DNA from 3 places in the Psychrobacillus sp. FSL K6-2843 genome. Region 2 is predicted to be linked to each of the others. Evidence: a T-box and tRNA genes for the amino acid it is inferred to sense, from the RefSeq annotation. Region 2 holds a T-box; the other regions hold tRNA genes.
What was found. The T-box of region 2 lies ahead of ileS (isoleucine--tRNA ligase). A T-box ahead of a tRNA ligase gene usually reads a tRNA of that ligase, here a tRNA-Ile.

Region 1: it encodes a tRNA-Ile, which carries the amino acid that the T-box ahead of ileS (isoleucine--tRNA ligase) is inferred to sense. The anticodon was not compared.
Region 3: it encodes a tRNA-Ile, which carries the amino acid that the T-box ahead of ileS (isoleucine--tRNA ligase) is inferred to sense. The anticodon was not compared.

Annotation. Positions count from the first base shown of each region.
Region 1 is NZ_CP152021.1:98,252-101,532, reverse strand. Features, by position in the region: rRNA gene MKY94_RS00540 (23S ribosomal RNA) at 1-1,262, opposite strand, end outside; tRNA gene MKY94_RS00535 (tRNA-Ala) at 1,380-1,455, opposite strand; tRNA gene MKY94_RS00530 (tRNA-Ile) at 1,472-1,548, opposite strand; rRNA gene MKY94_RS00525 (16S ribosomal RNA) at 1,656-3,209, opposite strand.
Region 2 is NZ_CP152021.1:2,007,168-2,010,448, forward strand. Features, by position in the region: gene MKY94_RS10085 (tetratricopeptide repeat protein) at 1-778, shown strand, start outside; gene MKY94_RS10090 (hypothetical protein) at 780-902, shown strand; T-box leader at 1,161-1,401, shown strand; gene ileS (isoleucine--tRNA ligase) at 1,454-3,281, shown strand, end outside.
Region 3 is NZ_CP152021.1:3,210,815-3,214,095, forward strand. Features, by position in the region: rRNA gene MKY94_RS16335 (23S ribosomal RNA) at 1-1,169, opposite strand, end outside; tRNA gene MKY94_RS16340 (tRNA-Ala) at 1,288-1,363, opposite strand; tRNA gene MKY94_RS16345 (tRNA-Ile) at 1,379-1,455, opposite strand; rRNA gene MKY94_RS16350 (16S ribosomal RNA) at 1,563-3,116, opposite strand.

The DNA.
Region 1 (3,281 bases), 1.9 Mb from region 2:
TGACTTCAACGCCCTTAGAACGCTCTCCTACCACTGATACCAAAGGTATCAATCCACAGCTTCGGTGATTTGTTTAGCCCCGATACATTTTCGGCGCAGCGTCACTCGACCAGTGAGCTATTACGCACTCTTTAAATGATGGCTGCTTCTAAGCCAACATCCTGGTTGTCTAAGCAACGCCACATCCTTTTCCACTTAACAAATACTTTGGGACCTTAGCTGGTGGTCTGGGCTGTTTCCCTCTTGACTACGGATCTTATCACTCGCAGTCTGACTCCCAAACATAAATCATTGGCATTCGGAGTTTGTCTGAATTCGGTAACCCGGGATGGGCCCCTAGTCCAAACAGTGCTCTACCTCCAAGATTCTAACGTTTGAGGCTAGCCCTAAAGCTATTTCGGAGAGAACCAGCTATCTCCAGGTTCGATTGGAATTTCTCCGCTACCCACACCTCATCCCCGCACTTTTCAACGTGCGTGGGTTCGGACCTCCAGTAAGTGTTACCTTACCTTCATCCTGGACATGGGTAGATCACCTGGTTTCGGGTCTACGACCACATACTCATTCGCCCTATTCAGACTCGCTTTCGCTGCGGCTCCGTCTTCTCAACTTAACCTCGCATGTAATCGTAACTCGCCGGTTCATTCTACAAAAGGCACGCCATCACCCGTTAACGGGCTTTGACTATTTGTAGGCACACGGTTTCAGGGTCTATTTCACTCCCCTTCCGGGGTGCTTTTCACCTTTCCCTCACGGTACTGGTTCACTATCGGTCACTAGGTAGTATTTAGCCTTGGGAGATGGTCCTCCCGGATTCCGACGGAATTTCACGTGTTCCGCCGTACTCAGGATACACTCTGGAGGGAATGAATTTTGGACTACGGGGCTTTTACCCTATCCTGCGGACCTTTCCAGGTCGCTTCATCTAACTCATTCTTTTGTAACTCCGTATAGAGTGTCCTACAACCCCAAGAGGCAAGCCTCTTGGTTTGGGCTCTTCCCGTTTCGCTCGCCGCTACTCAGGGAATCGAATTTTCTTTCTCTTCCTCCAGGTACTTAGATGTTTCAGTTCCCTGGGTGTGTCTCAGATGCGCTATGTATTCACGCAAATGTACTGCCCCATTACGGGCAGTGGGTTTCCCCATTCGGAAATCTCCGGATCGAAGCTCACTTACAGCTCCCCGAAGCATATCGGTGTTAGTGCCGTCCTTCGTCGACTCCTAGTGCCAAGGCATCCACCGTGCGCCCTTATTAACTTAACCTAAAAGTTAAAAGTACTACACTTGCGATCACGTAAGTGATCACAATTTGAATATCTTGCGTTTGTTTCTTTTTTTGATGTCGTTTTATCCAGTTTTCAAAGAACAAAATTATTTCGTTGGTGGAGCCTAGCGGGATCGAACCGCTGACCTCCTGCGTGCAAGGCAGGCGCTCTCCCAGCTGAGCTAAGGCCCCGAAATAAAAAAAGGTATGGTGGGCCTAAATGGACTCGAACCATCGACCTCACGCTTATCAGGCGTGCGCTCTAACCAGCTGAGCTATAGGCCCTCTTTGAATTTCCATATCTATTATATGTTAATATACATGAACATTCAAAACTGAACTGCAAAACGTTAAGATACAGATAAAGATCTGTATTCCGAATATATCCTTAGAAAGGAGGTGATCCAGCCGCACCTTCCGATACGGCTACCTTGTTACGACTTCACCCCAATCATCTGTCCCACCTTCGGCGGCTGGCTCCCAAAAGGGTTACCCCACCGACTTCGGGTGTTACAAACTCTCGTGGTGTGACGGGCGGTGTGTACAAGGCCCGGGAACGTATTCACCGTGGCATGCTGATCCACGATTACTAGCGATTCCGGCTTCATGTAGGCGAGTTGCAGCCTACAATCCGAACTGAGAACGGTTTTATGGGATTAGCTCACCCTCGCGGGGTTGCGACCCTCTGTACCGTCCATTGTAGCACGTGTGTAGCCCAGGTCATAAGGGGCATGATGATTTGACGTCATCCCCACCTTCCTCCGGTTTATCACCGGCAGTCACCTTAGAGTGCCCAACTGAATGCTGGCAACTAAGATCAAGGGTTGCGCTCGTTGCGGGACTTAACCCAACATCTCACGACACGAGCTGACGACAACCATGCACCACCTGTCACCGCTGTCCCCGAAGGGAAAAGCCTATCTCTAGGCCGGTCAGCGGGATGTCAAGACCTGGTAAGGTTCTTCGCGTTGCTTCGAATTAAACCACATGCTCCACCGCTTGTGCGGGCCCCCGTCAATTCCTTTGAGTTTCAGTCTTGCGACCGTACTCCCCAGGCGGAGTGCTTAATGCGTTAGCTGCAGCACTAAGGGGCGGAAACCCCCTAACACTTAGCACTCATCGTTTACGGCGTGGACTACCAGGGTATCTAATCCTGTTTGCTCCCCACGCTTTCGCGCCTCAGCGTCAGTTACAGACCAGAAAGCCGCCTTCGCCACTGGTGTTCCTCCAAATCTCTACGCATTTCACCGCTACACTTGGAATTCCGCTTTCCTCTTCTGCACTCAAGTCCCCCAGTTTCCAATGACCCTCCACGGTTGAGCCGTGGGCTTTCACATCAGACTTAAAGGACCGCCTGCGCGCGCTTTACGCCCAATAATTCCGGACAACGCTTGCCACCTACGTATTACCGCGGCTGCTGGCACGTAGTTAGCCGTGGCTTTCTAATGAGGTACCGTCAAGGTACGAGCAGTTACTCTCGTACTTGTTCTTCCCTCACAACAGAGTTTTACGATCCGAAAACCTTCTTCACTCACGCGGCGTTGCTCCATCAGACTTTCGTCCATTGTGGAAGATTCCCTACTGCTGCCTCCCGTAGGAGTCTGGGCCGTGTCTCAGTCCCAGTGTGGCCGATCACCCTCTCAGGTCGGCTACGCATCGTCGCCTTGGTGAGCCGTTACCTCACCAACTAGCTAATGCGCCGCGGGCCCATCCTGTAGTGACAGCCGAGACCGTCTTTTAACATTTCCTCATGTGAGGTAATGGATTATTCGGTATTAGCCCCGGTTTCCCGGAGTTATCCCAATCTACAGGGCAGGTTGCCCACGTGTTACTCACCCGTCCGCCGCTAAATCAGAAGAAGCAAGCTTCTTCATCATTCGCTCGACTTGCATGTATTAGGCACGCCGCCAGCGTTCGTCCTGAGCCAGGATCAAACTCTCCATAATAGAGAACTTAAAAAGCTCATTTTGTTTTGCTGGCATCATCATTAAATGATGTCAAAAATTGTTTTGCGTCAA
Region 2 (3,281 bases):
CAAGCTATTGAATAATAATTCTTTTGAGGAGTGGGAGCTAGCAGACTTTCACAATGCTATAAGCTTGACCTACTTTAAATGCAACGAATATTTCAATGCTATCAATCATTCTAGTAAATCACTGAAGTATTATAAGGATAATTTACTCTTTGAAAGAGCAATTGACAGTTACATAGTTACAGGAATGGCCTACAAAAACATGAAAAATTATGTAGAGGCCGAAAAGAACTACAATCTTGCGAAAAAGCTGGCTAAGGATTATAGGCTGACACAGTATAAAGGTATGCTTTATCAAAACCTTGGTTCACTTCAGGCCATTCAAGAAAACCATGAAAAGGCAATCGAGTATTATAAACATAGCTTGGAAAATAAAGAGGGCCCACACCAAGTGGAGGGGTATATGATAACTACTCTTTCAATTATTAAGGAGTATTCCAAGCAAAAGGATCATTTGCGTGTGCTAAGCTGGTGTGAAGCTGGGTTAAGTAAATTGGATGAAATAAAGGACAATCAAACAATGGCCACTCTATCTTACATACACCATTTTCACATATATAAAGCGTTTCATAGTTGCTCTGAAGATTTCGAAGCTATCATTAAAAAAGGGATTAATTATTTTGAGAAGGTCCATGACGATCGACACGTTCAAAAGTACTCTATATTATTAGCAGATTATTATTATAGGAACAGTCGTTTTAAAGCAGCCAATATTTTTTATCAAAAGGCAAATGAGATATTATTCAGACAAAAATCTATTTCAAAATGGGAGGATTTATAATATGAAAAAAATATTTATTCTTAGCTTGATAACATTAACAGTATTGTTTAGCTTTGGGACTTCTACATTTGCTGCAGAGGAAGAGGCACCAAGACCAACTTCAACAGGCAATTCGAACATCTAAAAAAAGTCTTGTCATGGGCTTTTGATAAATATTTAACTATAGACACTCACTTTTAATTCAGGTGAGTGTCTATTATTTTTGCAGGTTTAGTTCTAAGTACGGTCTTTAAAGACTGATAATTACGCGTTTAATAGAGCATATCATGTATACTCGTGTTGAAAAGTGAATTGTTATCCTCCATATGATTTTTAAATTTTTCTATACTTCCTATTGACATTAGTTTTATTTACATGTTAAATTTATCCACAATAAAACCATACAAATTCGTTGATGAGAAAAAGTAGAATATGAACCTGCTCCAAAGAGAGCCGATGCTTTGCTGAAAGTCGGTGTTCAGGTCATTTTTGAAAATCCTCTCTGAGAAGTCGTGCTGAACATAGTAAGCTCGATCGGGTGTCTACCGTTAAAAGGAACGCGTATGCTTGTACGTGGCTAAGTGCTATTGGAAGGTAATTTTCCATAGAATTAGGGTGGTATCACGGTTAAACCCGTCCCTTTACTGGGACGGGTTTTTTGTATGTTTTATTAAACTTAATAAGGAGTGATGCCAATTGGTTAACAAGAACAAGAAGGAAATAGTTTCAAAACGGGAAGAAAAAGTACGAAAAGTTTGGTTAGAGAAAAATGTTTTTCAAGAATCTATAAACCAACGAGATGGAAGGCCATCCTTTGTATTTTATGAGGGCCCGCCCACAGCAAATGGCATGCCCCATGTAGGGCATGCCCTCGGAAGAACGATTAAGGATCTGATCGCTAGATACAAAACAATGAAAGGGTATCAAGTTATTCGTAAAGCGGGATGGGATACACACGGGTTGCCAGTAGAATTGGGTGTAGAAAAACAGCTTGGTATCTCTGGAAAGAATGACATAGAAGATTTTGGTGTGGAGGCATTTATCGAAAAATGTAAGGAAAGTGTATTTGTTTATGAGAAGGAATGGCGTGATTTCACAGAGAAGTTAGGATACTGGGTGGATATGGGCAATCCCTATATGACGATGAGCAACAGCTATATTGAAAGTGTATGGAATATCCTTGGTACCATTCACGACAAGGGGTTGCTACAAAAAGGTCATAGAGTATCACCATACTGCCCTAGTTGTCAAACTTCCTTAAGTTCGCACGAAGTATCGCAGGGCTATAAAATGGTGAAGGATCTATCGGCTACAGCGAAATTTAAGTTAACAGATGCAGAGAATGAATACTTCCTAGGTTGGACGACCACACCCTGGACGCTACCAGCAAATGTTGCTTTAGCAGTTAACCCTACGCTGGAATATGTTCGTGTGAAGAAGGGAGAAGAAGTTTATATACTTGCTAAAGTTTTGTTAGAAAAAGTAATGCAAGATGATTATGAGATTCTGTCCACCTTTAGAGGGGAGGAATTAGAAGGCATTACCTATACTCCACTTTTTGACTTTATGAGTGTTGAGTCTGGTCATAAAGTAGTTACCGCCAGCTATGTCACATGCGATAGCGGTACTGGAATTGTGCATATCGCGCCAGCTTATGGAGAAGACGATTATAAAGTGGTAAAGGAAAATGACTTGTCCTTTATCAGTGTGGTGGATGAGAGAGGGAGATACACTTCAGCAATAAAAGGATTTGAAGGTCGATTTGTAAAAGAATGCGATATAGATATAGTCCGATTTCTCTCCAATAAAGGACTACTATTCCATAAGGAAAAATATGAACATAGCTATCCCCATTGTTGGCGCTGTGACACCCCACTCCTTTACTACGCAATGGAAAGTTGGTTTATACAAACGACAGCTCTAAAAGAAATATTAATTGATAACAACGAATCTGTATCATGGCATCCAGAGTACATTAAGCATGGTAGGTTCGGTAACTTTTTGGAACAAATGATGGATTGGAATATCAGTCGCAAACGTTATTGGGGGACACCACTTAATGTGTGGGAATGTAATAATTGTAAGGTAGAAATAGTGCCGAAATCGATCGATGAATTAAATAAATATTCTTTAAATGTACTAGGGGATATTGAGCTACACAAGCCATATGTGGATAAGGTTCAGCTATCTTGTCCTTCCTGTGGTGGACCGATGCAAAGAACTCCAGAAGTAATAGATGTATGGTTTGACAGTGGTTCTATGCCCTTTGCCCAATATCATTATCCATTTGAGAACAAAGAGTTATTTTCCAAGCAGTTTCCAGCGGATATTATAGTCGAAGGAATTGACCAAACAAGAGGGTGGTTTTATAGTTTATTGGCCGTTTCTACCCTATTTACAGGTAAAGCACCATATAAGCGTGTGCTTTCCACTGGACATATTTTAGATGAGAACGGTCAAAAAATGTCTAAAAGCAAAGGGAATGCGTTGGATCCTGTTGACCTAATCCAAAAATATGGAGCGG
Region 3 (3,281 bases), 1.2 Mb from region 2:
GCGCAGCGTCACTCGACCAGTGAGCTATTACGCACTCTTTAAATGATGGCTGCTTCTAAGCCAACATCCTGGTTGTCTAAGCAACGCCACATCCTTTTCCACTTAACAAATACTTTGGGACCTTAGCTGGTGGTCTGGGCTGTTTCCCTCTTGACTACGGATCTTATCACTCGCAGTCTGACTCCCAAACATAAATCATTGGCATTCGGAGTTTGTCTGAATTCGGTAACCCGGGATGGGCCCCTAGTCCAAACAGTGCTCTACCTCCAAGATTCTAACGTTTGAGGCTAGCCCTAAAGCTATTTCGGAGAGAACCAGCTATCTCCAGGTTCGATTGGAATTTCTCCGCTACCCACACCTCATCCCCGCACTTTTCAACGTGCGTGGGTTCGGACCTCCAGTAAGTGTTACCTTACCTTCATCCTGGACATGGGTAGATCACCTGGTTTCGGGTCTACGACCACATACTCATTCGCCCTATTCAGACTCGCTTTCGCTGCGGCTCCGTCTTCTCAACTTAACCTCGCATGTAATCGTAACTCGCCGGTTCATTCTACAAAAGGCACGCCATCACCCGTTAACGGGCTTTGACTATTTGTAGGCACACGGTTTCAGGGTCTATTTCACTCCCCTTCCGGGGTGCTTTTCACCTTTCCCTCACGGTACTGGTTCACTATCGGTCACTAGGTAGTATTTAGCCTTGGGAGATGGTCCTCCCGGATTCCGACGGAATTTCACGTGTTCCGCCGTACTCAGGATACACTCTGGAGGGAATGAATTTTGGACTACGGGGCTTTTACCCTATCCTGCGGACCTTTCCAGGTCGCTTCATCTAACTCATTCTTTTGTAACTCCGTATAGAGTGTCCTACAACCCCAAGAGGCAAGCCTCTTGGTTTGGGCTCTTCCCGTTTCGCTCGCCGCTACTCAGGGAATCGAATTTTCTTTCTCTTCCTCCAGGTACTTAGATGTTTCAGTTCCCTGGGTGTGTCTCAGATGCGCTATGTATTCACGCAAATGTACTGCCCCATTACGGGCAGTGGGTTTCCCCATTCGGAAATCTCCGGATCGAAGCTCACTTACAGCTCCCCGAAGCATATCGGTGTTAGTGCCGTCCTTCGTCGACTCCTAGTGCCAAGGCATCCACCGTGCGCCCTTATTAACTTAACCTAAAAGTTAAAAGTACTACACTTGCAATCACGTAAGTGATCACAATTTGAATATCTTGCGTTTGTTTCTTTTTTTGATGTCGTTTTATCCAGTTTTCAAAGAACAATTATATTTTTAATGGTGGAGCCTAGCGGGATCGAACCGCTGACCTCCTGCGTGCAAGGCAGGCGCTCTCCCAGCTGAGCTAAGGCCCCGAAATTAAAAAGGTATGGTGGGCCTAAATGGACTCGAACCATCGACCTCACGCTTATCAGGCGTGCGCTCTAACCAGCTGAGCTATAGGCCCTCTTTGAATTTCCATATCTATTAAATGTTAATATACATGAACATTCAAAACTGAACTGCAAAACGTTAAGATACAGATAAAGATCTGTATTCCGAATATATCCTTAGAAAGGAGGTGATCCAGCCGCACCTTCCGATACGGCTACCTTGTTACGACTTCACCCCAATCATCTGTCCCACCTTCGGCGGCTGGCTCCCAAAAGGGTTACCCCACCGACTTCGGGTGTTACAAACTCTCGTGGTGTGACGGGCGGTGTGTACAAGGCCCGGGAACGTATTCACCGTGGCATGCTGATCCACGATTACTAGCGATTCCGGCTTCATGTAGGCGAGTTGCAGCCTACAATCCGAACTGAGAACGGTTTTATGGGATTAGCTCACCCTCGCGGGGTTGCGACCCTCTGTACCGTCCATTGTAGCACGTGTGTAGCCCAGGTCATAAGGGGCATGATGATTTGACGTCATCCCCACCTTCCTCCGGTTTATCACCGGCAGTCACCTTAGAGTGCCCAACTGAATGCTGGCAACTAAGATCAAGGGTTGCGCTCGTTGCGGGACTTAACCCAACATCTCACGACACGAGCTGACGACAACCATGCACCACCTGTCACCGCTGTCCCCGAAGGGAAAAGCCTATCTCTAGGCCGGTCAGCGGGATGTCAAGACCTGGTAAGGTTCTTCGCGTTGCTTCGAATTAAACCACATGCTCCACCGCTTGTGCGGGCCCCCGTCAATTCCTTTGAGTTTCAGTCTTGCGACCGTACTCCCCAGGCGGAGTGCTTAATGCGTTAGCTGCAGCACTAAGGGGCGGAAACCCCCTAACACTTAGCACTCATCGTTTACGGCGTGGACTACCAGGGTATCTAATCCTGTTTGCTCCCCACGCTTTCGCGCCTCAGCGTCAGTTACAGACCAGAAAGCCGCCTTCGCCACTGGTGTTCCTCCAAATCTCTACGCATTTCACCGCTACACTTGGAATTCCGCTTTCCTCTTCTGCACTCAAGTCCCCCAGTTTCCAATGACCCTCCACGGTTGAGCCGTGGGCTTTCACATCAGACTTAAAGGACCGCCTGCGCGCGCTTTACGCCCAATAATTCCGGACAACGCTTGCCACCTACGTATTACCGCGGCTGCTGGCACGTAGTTAGCCGTGGCTTTCTAATGAGGTACCGTCAAGGTACGAGCAGTTACTCTCGTACTTGTTCTTCCCTCACAACAGAGTTTTACGATCCGAAAACCTTCTTCACTCACGCGGCGTTGCTCCATCAGACTTTCGTCCATTGTGGAAGATTCCCTACTGCTGCCTCCCGTAGGAGTCTGGGCCGTGTCTCAGTCCCAGTGTGGCCGATCACCCTCTCAGGTCGGCTACGCATCGTCGCCTTGGTGAGCCGTTACCTCACCAACTAGCTAATGCGCCGCGGGCCCATCCTGTAGTGACAGCCGAGACCGTCTTTTAACATCTCCTCATGTGAGGAAATGGATTATTCGGTATTAGCCCCGGTTTCCCGGAGTTATCCCAATCTACAGGGCAGGTTGCCCACGTGTTACTCACCCGTCCGCCGCTAAATCAGAAGAAGCAAGCTTCTTCATCATTCGCTCGACTTGCATGTATTAGGCACGCCGCCAGCGTTCGTCCTGAGCCAGGATCAAACTCTCCATAATAGCTGGCTGGCGATACACAGCGCATTGCGTTGTCAGCTTCGCTTACTCGGTCAGTCACGTACGTTAGTACGCTCCTTCCCTCGCTCACTTGCTTCCTAGCACTGCACTACGTCTCGTCAGCCAGAAAAAATAGAACTAGTTTAAAAGCTCATTTTGTTTTGCTGG